2 regions of the Dickeya chrysanthemi NCPPB 402 genome follow, and region 1 is predicted to be linked to the other one. Evidence: predicted binding sites of a transcription regulator. Region 1 holds the regulator's gene; the other holds the start of a gene.

Evidence for each region. Region 1 encodes CRP, which controls carbon source genes, mostly activating them, when cyclic AMP is high. Its sites were predicted from a motif close to ATGTGANNNNNNTCACAT; they were not measured.
Region 2: the regulator CRP is predicted to act here: its motif matches at 2,063-2,080, upstream of cdd (cytidine deaminase).

What each region holds. Positions count from the first base shown of each region.
Region 1 is NZ_CM001974.1:349,772-355,195, reverse strand. It holds gene DCH402_RS01670 (ABC transporter ATP-binding protein) at 1-15, shown strand, start outside; gene DCH402_RS01665 (LysE family translocator) at 81-686, opposite strand; gene DCH402_RS22710 (hypothetical protein) at 806-979, shown strand; gene DCH402_RS01660 (YheU family protein) at 976-1,206, shown strand; gene DCH402_RS01655 (phosphoribulokinase) at 1,348-2,217, shown strand; gene DCH402_RS01650 (OsmC family protein) at 2,283-2,690, opposite strand; gene crp (cAMP-activated global transcriptional regulator CRP) at 3,067-3,699, shown strand; gene DCH402_RS01640 (3-keto-L-gulonate-6-phosphate decarboxylase UlaD) at 3,799-4,443, opposite strand; gene DCH402_RS01635 (L-ribulose-5-phosphate 4-epimerase) at 4,574-5,266, opposite strand; gene DCH402_RS01630 (PTS sugar transporter subunit IIA) at 5,309-5,424, opposite strand, start outside.
Region 2 is NZ_CM001974.1:1,798,426-1,803,849, reverse strand. It holds gene DCH402_RS08135 (glycoside hydrolase family 3 protein) at 1-667, shown strand, start outside; gene DCH402_RS08130 (CidA/LrgA family protein) at 809-1,219, shown strand; gene DCH402_RS08125 (CidB/LrgB family autolysis modulator) at 1,219-1,917, shown strand; gene cdd (cytidine deaminase) at 2,146-3,033, shown strand; gene DCH402_RS08115 (NAD-dependent malic enzyme) at 3,304-5,001, shown strand; gene moeA (molybdopterin molybdotransferase MoeA) at 5,203-5,424, shown strand, end outside.

The DNA of each region.
Region 1 (5,424 bases):
GAAGCCCAAGGGTAAGCACCATTCTGATTGAACGGCGGGCGCAATACGGTGGCCCGCTGTTCAGACGCTCTTCACGATGATTAATGCCAGATCATCAGTACGCAGGTCGCCGTCAGTAACCCCATGGCGAGATTGAATATCTTCCAGGCGCGCGGGCTTTGCAACAAACGGCCGATCATCGCGCCGAACCCCAGCCAGATAATCCCGGCCACGAGATTAACGCACACCATCGCCACGCTGATGGCCACCACCGACCCGACATAACCGTCGCCAGACAGGCTGAACCCCGCGACGGCGCCCAGCGACATCAACCAGGCTTTGGGATTGAGAAATTGCAGCAAACCGCCCTGATACAGCGGAATCGGCTTCGGCGGCGCGCTATCCGTGTCGAGTTTTTCATAAGCCGCCGTAGCAATTTTCCACGACAACCACAGCAGATAGGCGCTGCCCAACACCTTCAACGCCAGATGCAGCGAGGGATAAAGCAGGATCAGGCTGCCCAGCCCTAACGCCACCAGCAGCAGCATGATCTGCATCCCGATCATGATGCCCAGCATCAACGACATAGAGCGTAATACGCCAAAGTTGGCGGCGGAGGCGGTTAGTAGCATATTATTGGGGCCCGGCGTAATGGCGGCGACCCACAAGAAACCGAGCATTGAAAGAAACAGGCTGACGTGCTCCATGAAACGGCGGTCCTTATAACTGAAGGGACGTTCAACCTAGCAGCGAGACAGGATGCAGACAAGTATTTCGCCATGCGGCAACAGGTATCGCGGCCTCTTTTCATCGTGGCGCTCTTTTTATGAATCATTCTTCTTATCGTAATACGTGTTTTCAGCCCCTGCCGGACGGGGATTTTATCGATCTCGCTTGGAGTGAAGCGCCGGTGCAGGCGGCACATGGCACCAGCCTGAGTTGTGGCTGGAACAGCGGATCCCCAAGCTGGTTCACCCCTTATCTGGAGCAGAACGCATGATCATTCCCTGGCAAGAACTGGCACCGGAAACACTGCAAAATCTGATTGAATCGTTCGTCCTGCGCGAAGGCACCGACTACGGCGAGCAGGAGCGCACGCTCGACGAAAAAGTCGCGGACGTACGCCAACAATTGGCACACGGCGAGGTCGTGCTGGTATGGTCGGAACTGCATGAAACCGTCAATATCATGCCCCGCCGCCAGCTCAGCAGCGGTGAGCGGTATTAGCCCTGAATCAATCGGTTAAAAACGTAAATTGGCGTGTCACCGCGGTATAAACATGCTAACAATGCTCAGATATCTCTGACCGGGGTTGCCCCTATTTACCGGATTACCGGAGATTGCCCCATTCACCGGAGGTTACACACCATGTCGCACCAGCATCCGATTATCGCGGTCACCGGCTCCAGCGGCGCGGGGACTACCACCACCAGCCTGGCGTTTCGCAAAATTTTCCAGCAACTGAATCTGCGCGCCGCACTGGTGGATGGCGACAGCTATCACCGCTATACCCGGCCGGAAATGGACATGGCGATCCGCAAGGCGCGGGATCTGGGGCGCCACATCAGCTATTTCGGGCCGGAAGCGAACGATTTCAGCCAACTGGAACACACGTTTATTGAATACGGCCGCAGCGGCACCGGCCAGACCCGCAAATACCTGCACACCTACGACGAAGCCATTCCCTACAATCAAGTGCCGGGCACCTTCACGCCCTGGGAACCGATGCCGGAACCGACCGACCTGCTGTTCTACGAAGGGTTGCACGGCGGCGTGGTCACCGACCAGCATGATGTGGCGCAGCATGTCGACCTGCTGGTGGGCGTGGTGCCGATCGTCAACCTGGAGTGGATCCAAAAACTGGTGCGCGATATCAACGAGCGCGGTCACTCCCGCGAGGCGGTGATGGATTCCGTCGTGCGCTCAATGGAAGATTACATCACCTACATCACGCCGCAGTTTTCCCGTACCCACATCAACTTCCAGCGCGTGCCGACGGTAGACACCTCTAATCCGTTCGCCGCCAAAGCCATTCCCTCGATGGACGAAAGTTTCGTGGTGATCCACTTTCAGGGTCTGGACCATATTGATTACCCTTACCTGCTGGCGATGTTGCAAGGCTCATTCATTTCCCACATCAATACGCTGGTGGTGCCGGGCGGCAAAATGGGGCTGGCGATGGAGTTAATCATGATGCCGCTGGTGCAGCGGTTGATCGAAGGCAATAAAATTGATTAATAGCCGACGGTAGCGGCTTTGCAGGATGCGGCGGCAACAGGAGCAAACCGCCGTAGTCAGACGCATTAGTCCAGCGCGATCACTTCATGGCTGTGGGTCACGTTAACCGCTTTTTCCAGCATCAGCGCCACCGAGCAGTACTTTTCCGCCGACAGCGATACCGCGCGCTCCACGGCTTTATCGCTCAACCCTTTGCCGGTCACAATAAAATGCAGGTTAATGGCGGTGAACAGGCGCGGCGCCTCTTCACGGCGTTCCGACGTCAGGCGAACCTCGCAATCCACCACATCGTGACGGCCTTTTTGCAGAATAGACACCACATCGATGGCGCTGCATCCGCCTGCTGCCATCAGCACCATTTCCATCGGGCTGGGCGCTTTGTCGCCGGCGTTGCCGTCCATCAGCAGTTGATGCCCGGACGCGGATTCACCCAGAAACGTCAACCCTTCAACCCATTTCACCCGAGCCTGCATAAATTTGTCCTCAATCAATTATTTTTGAAATTTTGCACCGCTTATGTACAAAAAAGCCTGATAATCAGAGCTTAATCATGCTGAAGCGAGACAACACGAGACACTACACTCAACCTGTGTTACAAACAAAAGCGTAACCGCGTGTGTTGAGTCTTCGTCAGGCCCGCCACCGGCTTACTGGCGTCATCCGATATGCGCTGAATGATTCAGACCAACGCATCCGCAATCTGAATATGACGTGTATAGACAGCCTCAGTATATTCCCTGACGTCATTCCGCCAGAACGGAATTGAATTATAACTATGTTATCACGCCGTACAGGGAACTCTGAGCCCTGTGATTTGCGCAGTGAATTACAAACAGAGGATAACAGCGAATGGTTCTCGGCAAACCGCAAACAGACCCGACTCTCGAATGGTTCCTTTCTCATTGCCACATTCACAAGTACCCATCGAAGAGCACCCTTATTCATCAGGGTGAAAAAGCAGAGACGCTTTACTACATCGTGAAAGGCTCGGTTGCCGTGCTAATCAAGGATGAAGAAGGCAAGGAAATGATTCTGTCTTATCTGAATCAGGGCGATTTTATTGGCGAACTTGGCTTATTTGAAGATGGGCAGGAACGCAGTGCGTGGGTGCGGGCGAAAACCGCCTGTGAAGTCGCTGAGATTTCCTATAAGAAATTCCGCCAGCTAATTCAAGTCAACCCGGATATTCTGATGCGGTTGTCATCGCAGATGGCGCGTCGCCTGCAAGTTACATCGCAGAAAGTCGGTAATCTGGCGTTCCTCGACGTAACCGGTCGTATCGCGCAGACCTTGCTGAACCTGGCTAAACAGCCGGATGCCATGACGCACCCGGACGGTATGCAAATCAAGATCACTCGTCAGGAAATCGGCCAGATCGTCGGCTGTTCCCGCGAAACCGTCGGCCGTATCCTGAAGATGCTGGAAGATCAAAACCTGATCTCCGCCCACGGTAAAACCATCGTGGTGTACGGTACGCGCTGATCCCCATCCCTCATCCGACAGGGCGGCCATCTGGCCGCCCTCCTTGTTTCAGACCGTTGTACCATCCTAACGCACCTGTCTGGCATCCACGTTCGCGTCTTACCAGTACTTGTTGATCTCGGTACGCAACGCCTCTGCGGTGGCTTTGCCGCTCTCAGACGCGAGGGCGCGACCGGCGATAAACGCCTTGGCGCTGATGCCGTCAAACAGGTGGATATCCTCCGGCACGATGCCGCCGGTAATCGACAGCTCAAGCCCCAGCTCAGACAGCGCACGCATTCTGCCAAGATCGGCGGAAGTCCAATTGACGCCGGCCAGCTCCGCATCGCGGGAACGGTGGTAAATGGCCTGGGTAATCCCCATCGCAACCCACTGTCTGGCGTCATCCAGATTCCAGTTGCCGTACAGTTCAATCTGGATCTCCCCGCCGAATTCATCAGCCACTTTCTTACAGGCGGCGATAGTGGCCACGTGCGCGGCGGCGGACACCGTGATCCAGTTAGCACCGGCGGAAAACGCCATGCGCGCCAAAATTGCGCCGCCGTCGGTGGTTTTCATGTCGCAAACGATAATGTGGTTCGGATGACGCTCACGCAGGGTACGCACCGCCGCCATCCCTTCGGCAAAAGCCAGAATCGTCCCGACTTCGATAATATCGACAAAGCCGCCGACACGTTCGGCAATCTCTACAGCGGTACTCAAATCCGTCGAATCAAGGGCAATTTGCAGCATAGGTTTGGTCATAATGCGATTTCCTTTCCAATCGTGAAAATATCGGGATCTCTGACTTGAGGGCGAGCGCAGCCCGTGGCCGATTGCCACTGTTTATTTCAAGCCGTTATTGCAATGACATCATGTTACGTGTGCGGGCTATTCAGCGCTGGCCGTAATAGGCATTGGCACCGTGTTTCCTGAAATAGTGTTTATCAGAAAGCGCCTGATCAATATGAATGTCCGCATTAAGCAGCCGGGTCGAAAACGCCATGGCGGCGACTTCTTCAAGCACCAGTGCATTATGCACCGCATCCAGCGCATTTTTCCCCCAACAGAACGGCGCATGGCCGGTAATCACCGCGCCGGGCACCGCCAGCGGGTCAAGACCGCGGCGCTGAAATTCTTCCACGATCACCAGGCCGGTATTTTTTTCATAATCATCGGCTATCTCGCCCTCGCTCAACGGGCGGGTACAGGGAATATCACCGTAGAAATAATCGGCATGGGTGGTGCCGAGCGCCGGAATATCCCGACCGGCCTGTGCCCAGATGGTGCCGTGGCGCGAATGGGTGTGCACAATACCGCCGATATTGCCGAACGCGCTGTAAAGTGCCAGATGGGTGGCAGTATCGCTGGAGGGATTAAGGTGCCCTTCCACCACTCGCCCATTCATATCCACCACCACGATATCGTCGATGGTCATCTGCTCGTAGGAAACCCCCGAGGGTTTGATGGCGATAACCCCCAGCTCGCGGTCAATCTGCGACACATTGCCCCAGGTCAGCGTCACTAAACCGTGACGCGGCAGCAGCAGGTTGGCGTCCAGTACGATAGCTTTCAGTTGCTGATACATCGTTGTTTCTCCTGCGCCCCTTACAGAGCGCCTTGTTACCGCTTATGCCGTTTGGGCCAGCGCCTTATCGATGACGCTGAACACCTCTTCCCGGCTGGTGCAAGCCCGCAGCTTGTCGAGGTTGATTCCGCTGTCGCTGTGCTCGTCTTCAAGTACCT
Region 2 (5,424 bases), 1.4 Mb from region 1:
GGATACCTCCGTCAACCGTATACTGAAGCAGAAATTCCAGATTGGTTTATTCGAACGTCCCTACGTTAACGCCGCGCAGGCCAGCGACATCGTCGGCAAAGCGGACTGGCAACAACTGGCGGACGACACCCAGGCCCGCTCGCTGGTGCTGTTGCAAAACAACAATCTGCTGCCGCTGCGTAAAGGTAGCCGGGTCTGGCTGCACGGTATTGCCGCCACCGCCGCACAGGCTGCCGGTTTTGTCGTCGTCGATACGCCGGAACAGGCCGATGTAGCGCTGATCCGTACCCAGACACCGTATGAACAACCACACAAAAACTTTTTCTTCGGCAGCCGTCACCACGAAGGATCACTGGCGTTTCGTGCTGACAACCCGGACTATCAGGCCATTGTGCGCGCCAGCGCCCGCGTACCGACGCTGGTTAGCCTCTATATGGAACGCCCGGCCATCCTGACCAATGTGGTGGACAAGACCCGTGCGCTGGTCGCCAACTTCGGCGTCAGCGATAGCGTATTACTTGGCCGGCTGACGTCTGGCGCGGCCTACACCGCTAAATTGCCTTTTGAGCTGCCGTCCTCCATGCAGGCGGTGCGCAAGCAACAGCCTGACCTGCCTTACGACAGCGCCAAACCGTTATTCCCCTTTGGCTACGGCCTGCCTCACTAAACGGTGTCGCCCCGGTTTGCCGGGGCACCCCACCTGAAAAAACAGCATGACGGCAACCCACGCCCTTCGTTTTTGTGATTCGTAGCACACTGACAGTATTAGCGTTATCATCATCGTCTACCGTTTATCAGGATTTTCCCTATGCGCAATACCATCACACTGTGCTGGCACTATTTACGCGCTTTCGCAGTGATTTACCTGTGTTTATTCATTGGCAATGCGATATCCGCGCGACTTCCCATTACCATTCCCGGCAGTATTCTCGGCATGCTGGTGCTATTCGCCCTGTTGGCGTCGCAAATTCTGCCGTCACACTGGGTGAAACCGGGCTGTCGGTTATTGATCCGCTACATGGCGCTGTTATTCGTGCCGATTGGCGTCGGGGTCATGAACTATTATGGGGTGCTGCGTGAACAGTTCGCGCCGATCGTCGTCTCCTGTCTGGTTAGCACGTTTGTGGTCATGATCGTGGTCGGTTATACCACTCAGATGATGCACCGTGATCAGGTGCCGCCGGGCCGAAACACGGCAGACGCCAAGGAAGATAAATGATGCTGAATTATCTGTGGTGGTCGCTGCCGCTCACGCTGCTGGTATTCTTTGGCGCCCGCAACGTGGCGATGACGCTGAAAATGCCGTTACTCAACCCATTGCTGGTATCGATGTTGGTGATCATCCCGCTGTTGTTGATTCTGGATATCCCTTATGACCACTATTTCAGCGGCAGTTCCCTCCTCAATAGCCTGCTGCAACCGGCGGTAGTCGCACTGGCATTTCCGTTATATGAACAACTGCATCAAATCCGCGCACGCTGGAAATCCATCATTAGCGTTTGTTTTATCGGCAGCGTCACCGCCATTATTTCCGGCACCGTCATTGCTTTGTGGCTCGGCGCTTCACGGGAAATCGCCGCTTCCGTACTGCCGAAATCGGTCACCACGCCGATCGCCATGGCCGTCGCCAGCGCCATCGGCGGGATTCCGGCTATCAGCGCCATGTGCGTGATCCTGGTTGGCATTGTCGGCGCCGTATTGGGCCACGCGCTGTTTAATCGGCTCAACATCCATGCCAAATCCGCCCGTGGGCTGGCGATGGGGACGGCATCGCATGCATTAGGTACTGCACGCTGCGCGGAAGTCGATTTTCAGGAAGGCGCGTTCAGTTCGCTGGCGTTGGTGATCTGCGGCATCATCACCTCGTTGATCGCCCCGTTTTTGTTTCCGGTGATCGTGCGCCTGATGGGGACATAACCATCGTTGATTGCCTCTGGTATTCCGGTTATCCGAGCCGTTGCCGTAGGTAACGGCTCGCCTCTCCCCATACCTGCCCGCACGCCCGTCAAAACCTGCGAGACATCTCGCATTTGTGATTTATTTTTCATTTATTTCATACGAAAAGTGATAATAATCACAAATAATTACCGTGTACCTGACCAGACTTGGGTTACCACGCCTTGAAACCGGGAAAGAGATCTCACCATGCAAGCACGCTTTCATGACGCATTTACGCAATTATCTGCGGCGTTACAAACCGCGCTGACGCCGATACTGGCGCGTGACGACTTCGCCGCGATGTTGACCGCCGACGAAGTCGACCGACTCTGCGCTCAGAGTCAGCTCGACGCCGACGGCCTGGCCTTCGCACTGCTGCCATTGGCAGCCGCTTGTGCACTTACGCCGGTCTCGGGTTTTCACGTCGGCGCGATAGCGCAAGGCGTCAGCGGCGCCTTTTACTGGGGCGCCAATATGGAATTCGACGGGCTCCCACTGCAACAGACCGTCCACGCGGAGCAAAGCGCCATCAGCCATGCCTGGCTACGCAATGAATCGGCGTTACGGGCGGTAACGGTAAACTACACGCCTTGTGGTCACTGCCGCCAGTTCATGAACGAGCTTAACAGTGCGCCCGAATTGCGGATCTGCCTGCCGGGGCGCGCACCCGCCCCGCTCGGCCACTACCTGCCGGATGCGTTTGGCCCCCGCGATTTAGCGATCAACACCTTGCTGATGGATAATATCGATAACGGATTAACACTGACGACGGACGATACGCTGTGTCGGTTGGCGTTGGCTGCCGCCAACTGCAGCCACGCGCCATACAGCAAGGCGTTCAGCGGCATCGCGCTGGAAACCCGGCAAGGCCGCCGCTATACCGGTCGCTATGCGGAAAACGCCGCCTTCAACCCCAGCCTGCCGCCACTTCAGGCCGCCTTGAATCTGGTCAATCTGGCCGGCGATGCCTTCAGCGATATCCAGCGAGCGGTGTTGGTGGAATCGGGCCATGTTGCGCTCAGCCAGTGGAGTCTGGCGCAACCGTTACTGGCCTCATTCGGCGGTACGGCGCTCCAGCGCACGCTGGCGTATTAATGTGTGATCCGCGCTGCTCGTTGTGGGCAGCGGATTTGTGATGGGAAATTCACATTGTGTGAGTGCAAACATCGTCCGTTCTGCCGTTTTTTGTCGCCGGACGCCAGATATTATGTGACTTTCCCCACATATTTTTCATATGCAAGTCATCTGTAATTATTTTAATTAACAATCCCTGTACATATTTGCTGGGTACTTTAAGATCCGCGCTATCTGTCGCTTCTCGCTGGTTCTCCGAACCCATTTCAGCTACCCAAAGAGTCGAAAGTCATGGAATTGGAATACGAAAGTAAACGCCCACTCTACATCCCTTATGCCGGCCCTATCCTGCTCGAATTTCCCCTGCTGAACAAAGGCAGCGCTTTTACCGAGGAAGAACGCGCTCAGTTCAACCTGCACGGCCTGCTGCCTGAAGCGGTAGAGACCATTGAAGAACAGGCGGAGCGCGCCTGGCGGCAGTATCAGGAATTCAAGAACGACATGGAAAAACACGTGTACCTGCGTAACATTCAGGACACCAACGAAACCCTGTTCTACCGTCTGCTGGCAAACCACCTGAGCGAAATGATGCCGATCATTTACACGCCGACGGTGGGCGCCGCCTGTGAACACTTCTCCGACATTTATCGTCGTGCCCGCGGCCTGTTTATCTCCTACCCTAACCGTGAGCATATCGACGATATGCTGCAAAACGCCACCAAACAAAACGTAAAAGTCATCGTGGTGACGGACGGCGAGCGTATTCTCGGTCTGGGCGACCAGGGTATCGGCGGCATGGGGATTCCGATCGGTAAACTGTCGCTGTACACCGCCTGCGGCGGCATCAGCCCGGCGTACACCCTGCCGGTGGTGCTGGATGTCGGCACCAACAACCCGCAACTGCTCAACGATCCGCTGTACATGGGCTGGCGTCACCCGCGTATTACCGGCGACGAATACTATGAGTTCGTCAACGAATTCATTCAGGCGGTGAAACGCCGCTGGCCGAACGTACTGTTGCAGTTTGAAGATTTCGCGCAGAATAACGCCATGCCGTTGCTGAACCGCTACCGTGATGAAATCTGTAGCTTCAACGACGACATTCAGGGCACCGCCGCTGTAGCGCTGGGCAGCCTGATCGCCGCCAGCCGCGCGGCAGGCAGCCAGTTGCGTGACCAGACCGTCGCTTTCCTTGGCGCCGGTTCCGCCGGTTGCGGTATCGCCGAGCAGATCATCGCCCAGATGAAGTCCGAAGGACTGAGCGACGACGAAGCCCGTTCCCGCGTATTCATGGTGGACCGCTTTGGCCTGTTGACCGACAAACTGCCGAACCTGCTCGACTTCCAGAGCAAACTGGTGCAGAAAAGCGACAAACTGGCGCAATGGGACGTCACCAGCGATGCGATCTCTCTGATGGATGTGATGCGCAACGCTAAACCGACCATCCTGATAGGCGTATCGGGTCAACCGGGTCTGTTCACGGAAGAAATCATCCGTGAAATGCACAGCCACTGCGCCCGCCCGATCGTGATGCCGCTGTCCAACCCGACCTCCCGCGTGGAAGCTCGCCCGGAAGATATCATCCGCTGGACGGATGGTGCGGCGCTGGTCGCAACCGGCAGCCCGTTCGCACCGGTGCAGCACAAAGACAAGGTTTACCCGATCGCACAGTGCAACAACTCCTACATTTTCCCGGGTATCGGTCTGGGCATACTGGCTTGCGGTGCGAAGCGTATCACTGACGGCATGTTGATGGCATCCAGCCGCGCGCTGGCCGACTGCTCCCCGCTGGCCAACCAGGGCGAAGGCGCGCTGTTGCCGGACATCAGCACGATTCAGGATGTTTCCAGGCACATCGCACTGGAAGTGGCGAAAGCCGCACAGTTGCAAGGGGTGGCGGAAGTGACCTCCGAAGATACGCTGGTAAAAGCGATTGCCCACAACTTCTGGCAGCCGCAGTACCGTACTTACAAACGCACGTCCTTCTGATTCGGCGTGTCGATCGCCCTGATATCAGCGCGATTCGCCTTCCAGACGCGGCTTCGGCCGCGTTTTTTTATTCCCTGCCCGCCTGACGCTCGTCATTCTCCCTCCTGGGGATTTCTGCCATAATGGCAACCTTATAGATACATCAATGTCATGCCTGTTCGACCTGCGTCACTATGCAGCGGGCACGCATGTGGAGCTGCCATGGATACTTCGGGTTTACTCTCTCTGGAACAGGCGCGGCATGCCATGCTGGCGCAAGTTTCTGCGCTCACCGATACAGAAACCGTTTCTATCTATCAGGCTGCCGGTCGCATCACGGCTGCCGCAGTGACTTCCCCTATCAATGTCCCGCTATTCGATAATTCTGCGATGGATGGCTATGCCGTGCGGTGTCACGAACTCACTGACCAACCGCTGCCTGTG